Regions from separate parts of the Pantoea sp. UBA4549 genome, predicted to be linked through region 3. Evidence: predicted binding sites of a transcription regulator. Region 3 holds the regulator's gene; each other region holds the start of a gene.
The links. The regulator LexA, encoded in region 3, represses DNA repair genes until DNA is damaged. The targets are predictions, from matches to a motif close to TNCTGTATGTACATACAGNA.

Region 1 (4,046 bases), on a different contig from region 3:
TGGCTCAATCGAAATCAGCAGGGCCACCAGCGTCACCGGCAGACCCATTGCCGGCAGCACAATCAGCGCCGCAAAAGTGGCACCGCCACCCACACCGGCTACGCCAGCGGAACTCAGGGTAACAATCCCGACCAGCGTGGCGATCCATACCGGATCAAACGGGTTGATGCCGACGGTGGGGGCAATCATCACTGCCAGCATTGTCGGATAGAGCCCGGCGCAGCCGTTCTGGCCAATAGTGGCACCAAACGAGGCAGAGAAGCTGGCAATCGCTTCCGGCACGCCGAGGCGGCGCGTCTGCGTTTCCACATTCAGCGGAATGCTTGCCGCGCTGGAGCGGCTGGTAAAAGCGAAGGTGATCACTGGCCACACTTTGCGGAAGAAGCGCAGCGGATTGATGCCGTTGATCGACAGCAGCAGGGCATGCACGCCAAACATAATGGCAAGGCCAAGATAAGAAGCGAGAACAAAGCTGCCCAGCTTGACGATATCGTGCAGATTGGAACCGGCTACGACTTTGGTCATCAGAGCCAGCACGCCATACGGCGTCAGCTTCATGATCAGGCGCACCAGCTTCATCACCCAGGACTGCAGCGTATCAATCGCTGCCAGTACACGCTCGCCTTTTACTTTGTCATCGCGCAGCAGATGCAACGCAGCGACGCCGAGGAAAGCAGCAAAGATGACGACACTGATAATCGACGTAGGATTAGCCCCTGCCAGATCGGCAAACGGGTTTTTAGGAATGAATGAGAGCAGCAGCTGTGGCGTGCTGAGATCGGCTACTTTACCTGCATAGTTGCTCTGAATAGCATTCAGCCGCGCGGTTTCCTGCGCACCCTGCACCAGACCTTCTGCGCTAAGGTGGAAGAGACCGGTAACCATAACGCCGACCAGCGCAGAGATAGCCGTGGTAAACAGCAATACACCGATAGTCAGCACGCTGATCTTGCCCAGTGAAGAGGCATTATGCAGGCGCGCCACCGCGCTCAGTATTGAGGCGAACACCAGCGGCATGACGATCATCTGCAGCAGCTGTACGTAGCCATTACCGACCAGGTTAAACCAGCTGATTGAATCCTTAACCACGTCGCTGTTTTCACCATAAACCGCCTGAAGTCCCAGGCCAAACAGCACGCCCAGTACCAGGCCAGTCAGGACACGCTTCGACAGGCTCCAGCTCTGGTTGCCAATGCGGTTAAGCAACACCAGCAGTGCCGCAAAGACCACGATGTTGATAATAAGAGGGAAATCCATACTTAACTCCAGAAAGATGCCGCCGTGCAATGTGCAGGCGGCATAGCGTAACGTAAATTTCTATCAGAGAATGTCAGGGATGTTAGCAGCACAATTAAGTGCAGGCTTATACCCAAAAAGTATGGGTTATAACTTTTTGTTTAATGTGGCGTAATGTTTAGCCGTTTTGCGGATTTATTAACCGGTTAACGCTGGTTTGCAGCGTATCAAACAGCTGCTGCGGCCAGCCGTTTGCACCAAAAGCAGGCATGCCAGCCGGAAACCAGAGTGCCGCCACCACCAGTGCCAGACAGAGCATACGCTCCAGCTGATTTCCGCTCTGGCTCCTGAGAATCGGCAGGCGAAAGCGCCAGCGGCAGGGCCACAGCAACGGAACCCCTGCCGGCGTCAGCATGTCAGCAACAATATGGCTCAGATAGCCCAGCGTCAGTCCCTGCAGGACATCCGCCGGCAGAAACCAGTCTGCCGGAACGTTTACCTTAAACAGCCACAGACTGATAGCTACTGCCAGCAGGCTATGGGTGAAACCGCGATGTCCAAATGCGCGTGCTATGGGCTGCGAGAGCCAGCGGAAGCGCTGGCCCAGTGTGGATCGGGGATGGTCAATATCCGGCAGCAGGCAGGTCAGCAGCGTAGCGGGCACCAGATGCCACCAGTCTGCAGCAGCCAGTACTGGCGTAAGCTCCGCACGCTTAGCAAAAATAGCGCTGGCAATCGCAAAAATTATATGGCCTTCGGCCGTCATGATTAAACCTGGATGCAAAACTGTCAATGCATCCAGTATAGGGATTTATCCAGTAAATGAGAACGGTGACGCTGTAACGAATAGTGAATTATTTTGTGCGATGAGTGACACTCCTGGCAGACAGCGTAAGGCGACGCGCGGTCAGTTAAACAAATGTTCTGCGCGCAAATCTGTCAGGCTTTGCAGCTGTACCTCTGCCAGCGCCCAGCGGGCATCAGCACAATGTGCGGCGGCCGGCACCACTATAGAACGCATGCGCGCCGCTTTACAGGCGATCATCCCGTTGAAGGAGTCTTCCAGCGCCACGCAGTTAAGCGGATCGATATTAAGTGCTGCCGCCGCATTCAGATAGACCTGCGGATGAGGTTTGCTCAGCGGCAGCGCTTCAGCTGAGGCGAGGGCAGAAAAGAAGGGCCGCAGCCGGAACATCTCCAGCACCCGCTCCAGCATGGCAAGCGGCGAAGCGGAAGCGAGCGCAATCACCAGTCCCTGCTGCTGACAGAGCTGCAGCGCCTGAGTAACGCCTGGCAGCAGCGGCTGATGCGTTTCTATCAGGGAGAGCGTACGGTCGATAATACGGGCCGTAACCCCGGCCTGCGTTACGCCCTGCCACGGCTGCGCCTCATACCACATGCGCACCGTCTGATCGATACGCAGGCCAAGCGTATCAGGCAGGTCTGCGCGACGACTGACGTCCACGCCAAGGCTTGCCAGTACTTCCATTTCAGCCTGATCCCACAGCGGCTCGGAATCAATCAGCAAACCATCCATATCAAAAATAGCGGCGTATACCGGACGACGATAGCGCATGACTGTCTCCTTTTAAGCGGTTTGCGCCACCATACCATGTCGGCGTGCGAAAACCAGCCCGCGACAGGTCGCGCATTTTTCAGGAAAAAATCGCAGACTGCAGGTAGACTTAGGGCAAAATAATTATCTGTATAGGGAAGTCTGCATGACATACCAACAGGCTGGCCAGGTCGCCATCCTTAAGCGCGTGGCTGGCTGGATCATTTTCATTCCTGCACTGCTGTCGACCATTGTTTCCATGCTCGGTTATTTATACCAGCACAGCGTAAAGCAGCCCGGACTGGATGCCGTATTGCTGGATTTTATTCACGTCATGGTGGACATGCTTAAATTCAATACGTCATTTCTGAATTCATTCTGGCATCACTCACCGGTGCCCGATTTTCACGGCGGCGCAAATATCGGTTTCTGGATCATTTATGCGCTGATTTTTATCGGAATGGCGTTACAGGCTTCTGGCGCGCGTATGTGGCGCCAGTCGCGACATGTTAAAGAAGGCATTGAAGATCAGCTGATTCTGGAGCAGGCAAAGGGCAGCGAAGGGCGCACGCGCACGCAGCTTGAGGAAAAAATCCGCGTCCCGAACCACACGATTCTGCTGCAGATTTTCCCGCTCTACATCCTGCCCGTGATTATTGCTGTTGCCGGCTACTTCCTGTTAACGCTGCTGGGCATGCTTTAAATAATCAGGCCGGTCTGACCGCATCCTGCGCCAGTTTGTCGTCGCTAAGCAGCTCACTGACGGCAAACTGCGCCTCCTCCTGCCACTGGCCGGAAAACACATTCGCGCGGTTCAGCAGATAATAGAGCTGATAAACCGGCTGGCGCTGCGAAAATCCCTCTGCCAGCGGCCATTCTGCGTGATAGCCCTGCATAATTTCGCGCGGCAGTTCATGGTGATAACTTATCATCGCGAGGTCGCATTCGCGGTCGCCCCAGTAGCAGGCAGGATCGAAAATCCATGGGCCGCTGCTGCTATCTGCGCAGTTGGCGGGCCAGAGATCGCCATGCAGCAGCGAGGGCTGTGGATGATGATGAGCCAGCGCCTGCTGAACGCGGTCAATAATCTGGTTCATATCGCCATAGGTGACACCGCGTTCGGCCGCCAGCTGCAGCTGCCAGCCGATACGCTGTTCAGCAAAAAACAGTGACCAGCGCCGCAGCCAGCTATTGGGCTGCAGGGTGGTGGTAATATTATTATCAAAATCGAGCCCGAACTGGCGCTGTTCACTCC
Region 2 (4,046 bases), on a different contig from region 3:
CGCAGGATGCCAGCAACGGCGCGCTGGTTGGTGACAGCACCCTGCGCAGCATTCAGACGCAGATTAAGGGGCTGCTGACCAACTCCGCCAGCAGCTCCTCTTATAAAACGCTGGCGCAGATTGGCATCACCTCCGATCCCACCTCCGGCAAGCTCACGCTGGATGACAGCAAGCTGAAAACCGAGCTGGCGAAAGATCCGGACGGCATTAAAGAGATGGTCGTCGGCGACGGGAAAAAAACCGGTATTACCACGCGACTGGCCGATAACCTTACGACCTGGCTCTCAAGCAAAGGGCCGATCCAGAGCGCCAAAGATGGCGTCAGCAAAACGCTGAATGAGCTGACGCAGAAATATAACGACATGAATACGCGCATCAATGACCTGATTGCACGCTATAAAACCCAGTTTACCCAGCTGGATCTCGCCGTCAGTAAGCTCAACAGCACCAGCGACTACCTGACGCAGCAGTTTGACAGCATGACCAGCAGCTCGAAAAAATAAGGAGTAACCATGTACGGTGCAAACGGCACGCAGGCCTATGCAAAAATTGGCGTTGAGAGCGCCGTAATGAGCGCCACCTCGCCGCAGCTGATGACGCTGCTGTTTGATGGCGCCATCAGCGCCGTGGTGCGTGCGCGTCTGTTTATGCAGGAGGGCAACATTGCGGGCAAAGGCAACGCAATTTCGAAAGCGATCAATATTATCGAGGCCGGCCTGAAACAGGGTCTGGATGAGGCGTCGGGCGATGAGCTGACGCTGAACCTTATCGGTCTTTACTCTTATATGGTCCGCCGTCTGGTTGAGGCGAACATCCGCAACGACGTGGCAGCACTGGAAGAGGTTGAAACGCTGCTGCGCAATATCGCTGATGCCTGGAAAGAAGTCGCTTAATCTTAACTCTTTAGGACGCTATGTTATGACTACTGCACCGCACCTGATGCTGGCTTATCAGCAGATCCTCACCCTCAGCCACGGCATGCTGCGCCACGCCAGCCGCGGCGAGTGGGATGATTTGATTACTCACGAAATGGATTACGTCAGTGCGGTGGAGCGTCTGGCGCAGAGTACGGAAACCACGCCGCCGTCAGGCCAGCTGCAGGAGCAGCTGCGTCCGGTCCTGCGTCATATTCTGGACAATGAGAGCGAAGTGAAGCGTCTGCTGCAGGCGCGGATGGATGAGCTGACGCGGCTGGTCAGTCAGTCCTCAGTACAGAAATCGGTCATGCGTGCTTATGGCCAGCAGGGCGACGTCTGGCTGCCGCAGAGCTGAATGCCTGCCCTCTCCCGCCGGGAGAGGGTCTCTTACTGCGTTACTGCACGGTGTGTGCCGCGACCGGTTTCATCAGCTCTGGCTCAATATCCTGAATCACCGCCTCATCGGGCCGCTTCGCGACCTCTTCCAGCGCCTGCTGGCACTCCACGGTGGGCTGTTCCACTTTACGCAGGCGCAGACCATCATACTGCAATTCACCGTTTTCCAGCACCAGCGGCATCACGCGCGACTGGCGATTGACGTTGACCCAGTTGTCGCTCAGACGGGTCAGCTTGCCCGGTTTGGCAATCACCCGCTGCCACTGGCGGCAATCCAGCGTGTCGCCGTCGGCGGTGATAATCAGGCTGCCCAGCGCCTGGCCGCTGATAAGCTTGCTTTGCGGCCCGACGGTCTGCCAGTTGCCCTGCAGCGCGGCCGGTGCCGGGGTTTTTACCGCATCACTGTAGCTGTTAATCTGCGCACACCCGCTGAGCGCGACGGCGGCCAGCACGATCCACTTTTTCATTTTAATTCCCTGTCCTCGCGTTAATGGCGGCTACGGTATAATTTTTCTCAGGCGTAAGGCAAGCGGTCTGCAGCAAAACCCGGCGCGCCTGACAACGCGCCAGGTTACCGTTACACTATGCGCCGAGTTAATGACCCGGAATAGAGCATGAAAACCCCTGAAGAGTACTATAGCCTGGCACGCAGCCTGTTTTTTACCGCCCACCCTACCTTTCAGGCCGCGCTGGATGAGCTGAGCGAAAGCGACGCCCGCGCGGCGAATATGTCACTGCGTGAACTGCGCGACTGGCATGCCGAACGTATCTATGCGGCTTTTATCCGCCAGAAAAAACTGGATGGTATTCTGTTCTCTATTCAGCTCGCCGAGCCGGATAAGGCGGTCGCCGCAGAGGCGATTGAAGCTTATCTGAAGACGCACGCTGAGGCGCTGGGTATGACGTGGGAAGAGTTTTGTATAAAGAATGAGCTGTAGCGCTGCACGGCAGCGCGCAAAGTTGTACAACAGAGAAAATATAGTTGTACAAAGGAATATTTTTGTATAAGTTACGCACCATGACAACCGTCAAGGATTGTCCCTTAACGAATGGTGCGTGTGCGCCACCTCTGGAAGTGGTGCTGGTTTTCCACTTCCAGAGGTTCATTTTTTTCCCTGCTTTTTCCGGCAACCCTTCCTGATTCACCGGTGCGTACACTTTTTTCCCTTCTGTGCCGCCTGCGCCCCTTGCTACTGTTTTTATTTACAGTAATATGATGCCCTGACCTTATTTGATGGATGGTTCTGATGTTTGTAGAGCTGATTTACGACAAACGCAACGTCGCAGGCCTGCCCGGCGCGCGCGAAATGATTCAGGCTGAGCTCGAAAAGCGGGTGCAGCGTGTGTTTCCGGAGGCTGAAGTACGGGTAAAACCGATGGAGCGCAACGGAATCGAAACCGATTTAAGCAAAAACGATAAAGCGACCGTTGCGCGCATTGTCGAAGAGATGTTCGATGAGGCGGATATGTGGCTGGTGGCCGACTAGGCCACCCTGCCGTATGCGGTTAGCTCTCCTGCTCAATATGGTTAACCGCAATCTCTAAATCCTGAATTGTCTGATCAATATTCTCCAGCAGTTTACCCTGCTCATTAATCAGCTGCTCAAAACGTCCTGCGTACTCTTTGTCTTTGTACTCACCGGCATCAAACGCCAGCCAGTGTGCAGAGAGCGTTTCAGTGTTGGTTTGCGCATAGTGACGCATCTCTTTAAGCTGTGAGGTAACATCGCGCAGGTACTCAGGTTTGGTTTTAATCGCTTCTGAATCGCTCATGCTATTTTCCTTTTTGCTTGTTTTGCCAGTTAAAATAACGTCTGAGTGATTAAAGATAGTCGATAATAGCGAAGCCGCACTAAGAATAGTCGGAAGTCTGTGAACGGCTGAAGCTGACATCCCTGTCAGTATAGATGGCTGTACATCAGAGGTATTTTCGCGCCAGCGTTATCAGTTCCGCTTTGGCTGCTTCCCCCAGCTGGCTCACGCCATGTTCAACAAACGTAAATGCCTGCACAAAATCCTTTACCCCGGCATCCAGTGCCGCTGCGGCCGGTGACGTTTTCTCCTCAGCGTTTTGGGCCGGCAATACCGCCGGAGCAGCGTCCGTGCTGGCCGGTGTTGTCGCCAGCGGATCGTCTGCTGCTGGCTGCGCCGCTGTATCAGCCGGTACTCTCTCCTCTGTTGTCGCGGTGACTTCTGCGCCCGCTACGCTCCCCTCCGTTAACGCCGGCGCAGCAGAACTGGCCGGTGCCGTTTCGTTGGCAAAACTCTCCAGCGGGGACACATCGTGCGGCTCCGCTGCTGCTGCCGGGTTAATGCTCTGTTGTTCACTCATGGTACTCTCCTTCTTCCGGGTTAACGATCGCCGCTGCCGTAGCCATACCGCGATCTGACTGGTAATACTCATCAGCGCCTCCCTGCTGCTAGCTGCTGCGTTTAGCCGGTCTGGCCTTTTCCCGCACCACTATTCCGTCAATTTTTAGCTGCAGTTCTGCCAGCTGCTCCGTCAGTTCAGCCACCCGCGCTTCGCGCCGGTCAGAGATTTGCCGGTACTCTTCCCGGATATTTTCGACGCGCTGGTTAGCCTCATTGCTGACGTAGATAAACATGGCCGTCATACCAATGCATATCAGCGATAACAGCAGCATCATTCCTCCCAGCAGTAGCTGACGCCGGTGGTTTCTTATCGTAAATTCACTGTTTATCTGCACCATCACGATTCTCCTCAAGCGTGGT
Region 3 (4,046 bases):
GCCGATGTAAATCGGGACAAAGGTGATCGGGCGGCTGCCGCCGCGCAGCAGCGCCTGCAGCGTCATGGAGAGCGTGCCGGTTTTGGGATCGAGCAGGCGACCGGTGCGCGAGCGCCCGCCCTCAACAAAGTACTCAACCGAGTAGCCACGGCTGAACAGCTCGCCCAGATATTCGCGGAATACGGTGGAGTAGAGTTTATTGCCCTTGAAAGTACGGCGAATAAAGAAGGCCCCCAGCCGGCGGAAAATCGGTCCGGCTGGCCAGAAGTTGAGATTGATACCGGCAGCGATGTGCGGCGGCACCAGTCCCTGATGATAAAGCACGTAGGAGAGCAGCAGGTAATCCATATGGCTGCGGTGGCAGGGCACATAGACTATTTCATGGCCATCCTGCGCCAGCTGACGCACGCGCTCGCCGCCGTTTACGTTAATGCCCTGATAGAGCCGGCTCCAGAGCCAGCCCATGATGCGGTCGGTGACGCGGATCGCCTCGTACGAGAAGTCCGCCGCGATCTCTTCCATCATCTCAACGGCGTTTTGCTGCGCTTTTTCATGCGAAATCTTTTTGCTGCGCGCTTCATCCTCAACGGCTTTTTCAATCGCTTTCGACTGCAGCAGTTTGTTGAACAGATCCTGACGGGCAGGCAGGCTGGGTCCTACCGCAGCCAGACGCTGACGGGCAAAATGAATACGCGCCACGCGTGCCAGTTTCTGCGCAATCGACTTATCCGTGCCGTGTTCGGTCGCCATCTGGCGCAGCGAGACGGTAGAAGAGAAGCGGACAAAGCTGTCGCGGCCGTGCCAGAGAATGGCAAAAAACTTCTGCACGCCATTCAGTACGCGCAGATGCGGCGTGGGCTCACCCTGAATTTCACGGCCCGGTGCCCGGCCAAACATCACCGCCACCGGCAGCATCTGGACATCCAGCTGCGGATTATTACGGTGCAGATCCAGATAGTCGTGAAACAGTTTCACTGACTCCGGATTCGCCACGTAATAAGGGAAGACGCGCGGGCCGTCATGGATAAACACATGGCGCGGCAGCAGCGTACCGTCAATCTCCAGCGGCGCCAGCGGATCGGGCAGATCAAGCCGCAGACACTGATTGCGCAATGTAAGCAGGTCCGCCTTTGAATCATAAGGCAAAACATACATCACGGGACGGGTGGGATCGATACCGTGCTCCGAAACCGGATCGGTCGGTATGACCTTACTTTTTACCAAAATAGAGAGTGGTAAATTCAATAATTTGTAATAGAGTTTACGCCAACCTGACATAGACAACTTGAAGCCTCTTGTTAGCAAAGCGCGGCAAGCATACCAGAAAGTGCAGCGAAGATCTGTGGCTGTGCCATCGTACGCTGCGCACTCATTGACGCCAAAATTACTCAAGGGTTCCCTATCCATGGCAAATAACGTTACCGGCCTGCTGCGCATTATCAAAGCCGCAGGCTACTCCTGGCAGGGTATACGCGCAGCGTGGCAACATGAGGCGGCTTTTCGTCAGGAGGCGATCGCGGCGGCGATCGCGGTGGTCATCGCCTGCTGGCTGGATGTGGACGCGGTGACGCGCGTGCTGCTGATTGGCTCGGTGATGCTGGTGGTGGTGGTAGAGATCCTGAACAGCGCGATTGAAGCGGTGGTCGACAGAATTGGTCAGGAGCGTCACCCGCTGGCGGGGCGCGCCAAAGATATGGGCTCTGCCGCCGTGCTGCTGACCATTCTGCTTGCGCTGTTTGTCTGGATTTCGCTGCTCTGGCCGCACGCGCATTAAGGCCTGAAGTACCGATATATCGCTGATTTTTGCCGCAGCTGCGGTTTTCATTTCGCCAATACCTGTATATACTCACAGCGACTGTATAAACAACCAGGGGGCGGGATGAAAGCGTTAACCAGCAGGCAGCAGCAGGTCTATGACCTGATTCGCGACCATATTAATTCAACCGGCATGCCACCAACGCGTGCTGAAATTGCTTCACAGCTGGGCTTCCGCTCACCCAATGCGGCTGAAGAGCACCTGAAAGCGCTGGCGCGTAAAGGGGTCATTGAGATTGTCTCTGGCGCCTCACGCGGCATTCGCTTGCTGATGGAAGAAGAGACAAGCGGCGGATTGCCGTTAATCGGACGTGTGGCTGCCGGCGAGCCGCTGCTGGCTCAGGAGCACATCGAGACCCATTATCAGGTCGATGCTAACCTGTTTAAGCCGAGCGCTGATTTTCTGCTGCGCGTCAGCGGAATGTCGATGAAAGATATCGGGATTATGGATGGCGATCTGCTTGCCGTACATAAAACCCAGGATGTGCGTAACGGCCAGGTCGTGGTAGCGCGCATCGATGATGAAGTCACCGTAAAACGCTGGAAAAAGCAGGGTGCTATCGTGCATCTGCTGCCAGAAAACAGCGATTTTCAGCCTATCGAAGTGGATACGCGCCAGCAGTCACTGACCGTTGAAGGTCTGGCTGTGGGTATTGTCCGCACCGGTGAATGGCTGTAATACCTGGTTAGTCCCCCTGCTGCGGTCTGTGCCTGCACAGACCGCAGTCTGCTATATTACCCCTCTGCTTCCAACCGTGACGCCGTGCAGCTGCATGAAGCGCGTTGCCCGCATTAACAGGACTGGCTGATGCCGCTGTTTACCTCTTCTGACCGCACGCTCTGGCGGCTGGCGCTGCCAATGATCCTCTCTAACATCAGCGTACCGCTGCTGGGCATTGTGGATACGGCTATCATTGGTCACCTCGACAGCCCGGTTTATCTCGGCGGCGTGGCCGTGGGCGCAACCGCCACCAGCTTTGTCTTTATGCTGCTGCTGTTTCTGCGCATGAGCACCACCGGTCTGACGGCACAGGCATTTGGCGCCCGGGATACACCTGCGCTGGCGCGTGCGCTGATCCAGCCGATGCTGATTGCGCTGACAGCAGGCGTGCTGTTCATTGCATTACGTACCCCGGTCAGCGAGCTGGCGGCCGCGCTGATGGGCGGCAGCGAGGCGGTGCAGCAGCAGGCGCAAACCTTTATCGCTATCCGCTGGCTCAGTGCGCCTGCCACACTGGCAAATCTGGTGATCCTGGGCTGGCTGCTTGGCGTACAGTATGCGCGTGCACCAATGGTGCTGCTCATCACCGGTAACGTTGTGAATATCCTGCTTGATTTGCTGTTTGTTCTGCAGTGGCACTGGGGCGTGGCGGGTGCCGCTGCGGCCACCGCCGTCGCGGATTATGTGACGCTGGCGGCAGGGCTGTGGATGGTGGCACGTGTGCTGGCGCTGCGCGGCATATCATTTTCACTGCTCAAAGCCAGCTGGCGCGGCGACACCGCGCGCCTGTTCCGTCTTAACCGCGACATCATGCTGCGTTCGCTGCTGCTGCAGCTCTGCTTTGCCTCGCTGACGCTGCTGGGCGCGCGGCTCGGCCCTGAGGTGGTCGCGGTCAATGCGGTATTACTGATGTTTCTGACCTTTACCGCCTATGCGCTGGATGGCTTTGCCTACGCGGTGGAAGCCTGCTCCGGTGAGGCCACCGGCGCAGGCGATCGCAGCCGGCTGCGGCTGATCTGGTATGCCGCCTGCCGGCAGGCGGGCATCGTGGCGCTGCTGTTTGCGGTGATTTACGCCGTCTGCGGCCCGGCAATTATCGCGCTGCTGACCTCTATTGAATCGCTGCGCGAAGCGGCCGACCGCTACCTTATCTGGCAGGTGATCCTGCCGCTGGCTGGCGTCTGGTGCTATCTGCTGGACGGTATGTTTATCGGGGCCACACGCGGCCGCGATATGCGCAACAGCATGCTGCTGGCGGCGCTGGGCTATGCACTGACGCTGCTGACGCTGCCGTGGCTCGGGAACCATGGCTTATGGCTGGCTATTACCGTATTCCTCGCGTTAAGAGGCATTACCCTGGGACTGATATGGCGCTATCACTGGCGGCGCGACAGCTGGTTCAGCGTGTAATGTCATCGGGTTAACCGGCAGCGCATAAAACTGGCGAATTGTGCTGCGACGGTTAACCTTAATAGGACAGATCGCAGGTCAGGCGGCGGTTCAGCCCCCG
Region 4 (4,046 bases), on a different contig from region 3:
GCCGGGATACCTTTAGATACCAGGTAGTCGACAACAGACTGAGCACGTTTCTCAGACAGTTTCTGGTTGTACTGGTCTGAACCGATGCGGTCGGTAAAGCCCAGAACCACAACAGAACCATCTTTTGGATCCATTGAGCTCAGCTGGCTGTACAGCTGATCCAGAGCCTGCTGGCCTTCTGGCTTCAGGGTAGATTTGTTGAAGGTGAACAGCACATCAGACTTCAGGGTGAAACGCTTGGTTTCAACAACCGGAGCCGGTGCCGGAGCTGGTGCAGCGATTGGTGCAGCAGCTTCATCCTGACCGAAGCGGTATGCAACGCCTACGCTCAGCATGCCGTTGTCTGGACGCGCGCCAACGGTACCTGCATCACCGATGTTGTTAACCCACTGGTAATCCAGACGGGTTGCCCAGTTTTTGGTCACTGCATATTCAACACCCACTGCAGCCAGCGGAGAAACGCCGGTGTCGTGGTCGCTGCGGCGCTCGCCGGTCAGGGTGTTGTTCTGGGTAGAATCTGCACGCCATACCATGCCGCCCAGACGGGTGTACACGTCCAGATCATCAGCAATTGGGTAGCTCAGTTTAGCAGCCAGCTGAACGCCCTGTGCTTTGAATGCGCCGTTGATGTTGTCGCCTTTGTTAGGCATACGGCCCAGCCAGTCATAGCCCAGCTCGAAGCCCAGGTATGGGTTCGCCTGGTAACCCAGGAAGGCACCTGCGCCCAGCTGAGATTCGTGAGTTGGACCGTCGTTGTTCGCGTAACCGTTACCGTAGTAACCAGTATCGTGATACTGAGACCAGCCCAGTTTAGCACCGGTGTACCAGGTGTCATCTTTAGGAGCGGCCTGCGCTACGGTAGCGAAGCCAGCCAGTGCCACTGCAATTGCGATAGCTGTCTTTTTCATTTTGCGCCTCGTTATCATCCAAATAGGCAATGAGCAAAAAGGTTGCTCTTGGTTGTAATCCTTCGCCGGGTCTGAACGCTCGCTTATGACTCTACCGAAAAAACGGAGGTTATTGAGCACCCTGGCGAGCTAAAGTCTACAACGAGATTGAAAACTTACAAGTATGATGTGAGGCGAGCAGGTAAAAAAACAGGTGTAAATACACACATTTTAACAATTGACGGGGCAAAATTTTCGTTCTGTAAACAGAGAATTGCAGCTAAGCCCTTGTCCTGACTGGCAGGAACATTATCAGTAGCTTAGCGGCAACTGGCCGGAAAAAAAAGCTGAGATAAATCCCACTTTTTACTTAATGAAACAAATCTGAGGGAATTTTTGTGCTTCTGGGTTGTCTGGCAGAAATAAGATTGGCTTCTTCCGGTCGCATAATCAGACCCAATGCCTCACCTTCTTCAGCTGCCTGCTGAAGCATCTGACGTTCATTTTCGTGCAGCTCATAAGGTATCCAGGCCAGCACCACGCTGTAATTTCCGGTTCGCAGGGCTTTCACCATATTTTCAACCGTACTGAGCCGATCTGATTCAGTAATATGCATACTTTTCTCAAGCGGCAGACCAGACTGCTGGATCCAGCGACGGCTGACTTTGTGCGCTGGCGTCAGCCAGAGCTGCCAGCGTGACTGTTCACTCAACTGTTTAAGCACCGGAAGCAGAAGCAATTGCATCATGCCAGGATGCTCACTGTAGCGTAATTCCGTTATGCCGCCCATTGACGGCTGAACTGCGGTGGAAGGCGCTAACCAGGAGGAACGATCAACAGGGCCAGAGAAATGCGTGCGCATAATATACTCGCTCAGTAGTGAACTGGATGAATGTACAGTACTGTTTAAATTAACAGAGATCAACTGCATTTTCTGAAAATGTCTCTCAAAACTGGCAGAAGATAGCGCTAAAACAGTTTTATTCATTGAATCAGTAAATTGTTTTTTTTATCTTCTAACTAAATGAATAGTCACTGTTTTATAGGAAATACCCTGCACAAGGAATGAGGAAAAGGGACATGATGAAGCGAAGAAATGAGGTTGTAGAACAATCAATTGACGCCCTGTCGATTCTGGGTGACATAGAGTCGCGTACGCAATTTGGTGGCTACGCACTGGCCATTGAGCGAGTGGTATTTGCCTATATTGATGATGATACGCTCTATCTGCGCGCCAGCGAGGCGCTGCGGCTGTATGCGGTTCAGCGCCCGCTGGAGCCGCTGGTTTACCGCAAGCGTGGCATTCCTGTCACCCTGAGTTACTTCAAAGTTGATCAGCATCTCTGGCAGGACAGGGGGCAACTCATCCGTTTGTCGGCCAGCTCTCTGCAGGCGGCACAGGCTGAAGCCGCGGCGAAAAATGTCTCGCTGCGGCTCAAAGATCTGCCTAATCTCAGTTTGCGCATGGAGCTGATGCTGCATAAAGCGGGGATCAGCTCAGTACAATCGCTGCAGGAGATGGGATCGCGACAAAGCTGGCTTAAGCTGCGCAGCGTAAATAAACATGTCGGTTTAAAAACGCAGCTGGCGCTTGAAGGGGCGATCTCGGGTCATCATCAGGCGGCGCTCCCGGCAGAGGTAAAAGAGGCACTGAGCAGCTGGTATCAGGAGCGGCTACGCCGATAAACTGGTAAGCCATGGCTGTTGTTTCAGGCCTGCGCCAGGGCACGGCGCAGGCGCGCAATCTCAGGCAGCAGCGTTATCAGTAAATCGAGCTGTTGCAAAATCAAAGGCGCCTGGGCTTCAGTGCTGGTTTTCAGCGCGCCGATGCGTTGCTGAAGCGTATGCTGCATCATGGTGACCTGGTCATCCGACACACACTCAATCTGCAAAACATCCTCAACAAAACAGACGGCATCATCAAGTAGCGTAAGCAGGCTTCCCGGCGATAAACGTGTGCGATGTGCACCCAGTGCTGAGATATAGCTCAGAAACGAGTGATTAAGACAAAGCAGCCTGAAGGCGTGATCCCGCAGCGGCTGCTCTGCCCGGCGCTCACTATTTATGTTCGATACCACAGAGGCGAGTTCGGCGTCAGCGTTATGCGCATCCCGGCGAGCTACCCGGTAAGCCAGCCGGTTATCTTTACCCTGATGATATTGTTCCATAATGGCATCCAGATAGCGGCAGTTAGCATGCAGCGCGCGGTCGGCTATCGTGGTGAGCTTGCGAAAGCGCCAGTCAGGCCAGACAAACGCCACCGCCAGCCAGGCGAGTCCGCACCCCAGCAGCGTATCAACAATACGCGGCAGGGCAACGTCAAAGCCTTCGCCCAGCAAATTAAAGCACAGCAGTACCAGCAGGGTAATAAACAGCGTGGCCTGCGCATACTGAATCTGACGGAAAGCAAAAAACAGGACGCCGCTGAGGACAATCAGCAGCAGCTGCCCCTCTACAGAAGGAACCAGCCAGAGCACCGGCAGCCCGATAGCCACGCCTGCCAGCGTCCCGCCGATACGCAGCGCCAGCCGGCGACGCGTGGCATTATAGTTAGGCTGACAGACAAACAGGCTGGTGAGCAGGATCCAGTAACCACGCTGCAATCCGGTAATCTGAATAAAGGCATAGCCAATACAGAGCACCAGCGACATACGGATAGCATGGCGAAACAGCGGAGACGCGGGTGTAAGGTGACGGCTCAGACGCAGACGTATGTCAGGCCAGCCACGCAGCGTATCACGCGAAAGATGGTGCTCACTCTGCAGCGGCGTCTCAAACAGCTGCTGTTCTGAAGCCACTGAAGCAAGCTGTGCATCAATGGCACGCAGATTACGCAGTAGCCAGTAGAGCGGGGCGGTATGCCCGGCATCCGGATCGCTTTGCTGCAGTCGCTCAAGAGCTGTTTCAAGGCGCGCAAAAGCACGCTCAAAATGGCTGCTATGGTGCCAGCGCTGGCGCAGTACGATCGTTTCGGCCAGCTGGCGACACGCCTGCGCCTGCATATTAAGCAGGCGCTGAAAACGGAACAGGATTTCGTTGTAACGCCAGTTATTACGCAGCTGATGATACTGTATGTGCGAAGAGCTGGCGCGTTCATGAATATCCTGCGCCACAAAATAGTAATGCAGACTGCGCCGTGTGCTGCGTGAGCCCCGATCG

Region 1: a site for LexA is predicted at 2,021-2,040, ahead of B3041_RS09575 (metal-dependent hydrolase). Genes of this name have one in related genera too.
Region 2: a site for LexA is predicted at 2,505-2,524, ahead of B3041_RS07170 (DinI-like family protein). Genes of this name have one in related genera too.
Region 4: a site for LexA is predicted at 1,770-1,789, ahead of sulA (SOS-induced cell division inhibitor SulA). Genes of this name have one in related genera too.

Annotation. Positions count from the first base shown of each region.
Region 1 is NZ_DGLH01000009.1:610,582-614,627, reverse strand. It holds gene B3041_RS09580 (L-cystine transporter) at 1-1,257, opposite strand, end outside; gene B3041_RS09575 (metal-dependent hydrolase) at 1,415-2,002, opposite strand; gene hxpB (hexitol phosphatase HxpB) at 2,144-2,812, opposite strand; gene B3041_RS09565 (YniB family protein) at 2,958-3,494, shown strand; gene B3041_RS09560 (fructosamine kinase family protein) at 3,499-4,046, opposite strand, start outside.
Region 2 is NZ_DGLH01000009.1:99,065-103,110, reverse strand. It holds gene fliD (flagellar filament capping protein FliD) at 1-503, shown strand, start outside; gene fliS (flagellar export chaperone FliS) at 513-893, shown strand; gene fliT (flagella biosynthesis regulatory protein FliT) at 919-1,272, shown strand; gene yedD (lipoprotein YedD) at 1,313-1,780, opposite strand; gene B3041_RS07175 (DUF6388 family protein) at 1,928-2,251, shown strand; gene B3041_RS07170 (DinI-like family protein) at 2,561-2,800, shown strand; gene B3041_RS07165 (hypothetical protein) at 2,820-3,086, opposite strand; gene B3041_RS07160 (hypothetical protein) at 3,232-3,645, opposite strand; gene B3041_RS07155 (hypothetical protein) at 3,734-4,024, opposite strand; gene B3041_RS07150 (hypothetical protein) at 4,005-4,046, opposite strand, start outside.
Region 3 is NZ_DGLH01000001.1:5,149-9,194, forward strand. It holds gene plsB (glycerol-3-phosphate 1-O-acyltransferase PlsB) at 1-1,278, opposite strand, end outside; gene B3041_RS00030 (diacylglycerol kinase) at 1,406-1,774, shown strand; gene lexA (transcriptional repressor LexA) at 1,880-2,494, shown strand; gene dinF (MATE family efflux transporter DinF) at 2,624-3,946, shown strand.
Region 4 is NZ_DGLH01000009.1:801,857-805,902, reverse strand. It holds gene ompA (porin OmpA) at 1-908, opposite strand, end outside; gene sulA (SOS-induced cell division inhibitor SulA) at 1,258-1,749, opposite strand; gene B3041_RS10560 (TfoX/Sxy family DNA transformation protein) at 1,971-2,573, shown strand; gene yccS (YccS family putative transporter) at 2,597-4,046, opposite strand, start outside.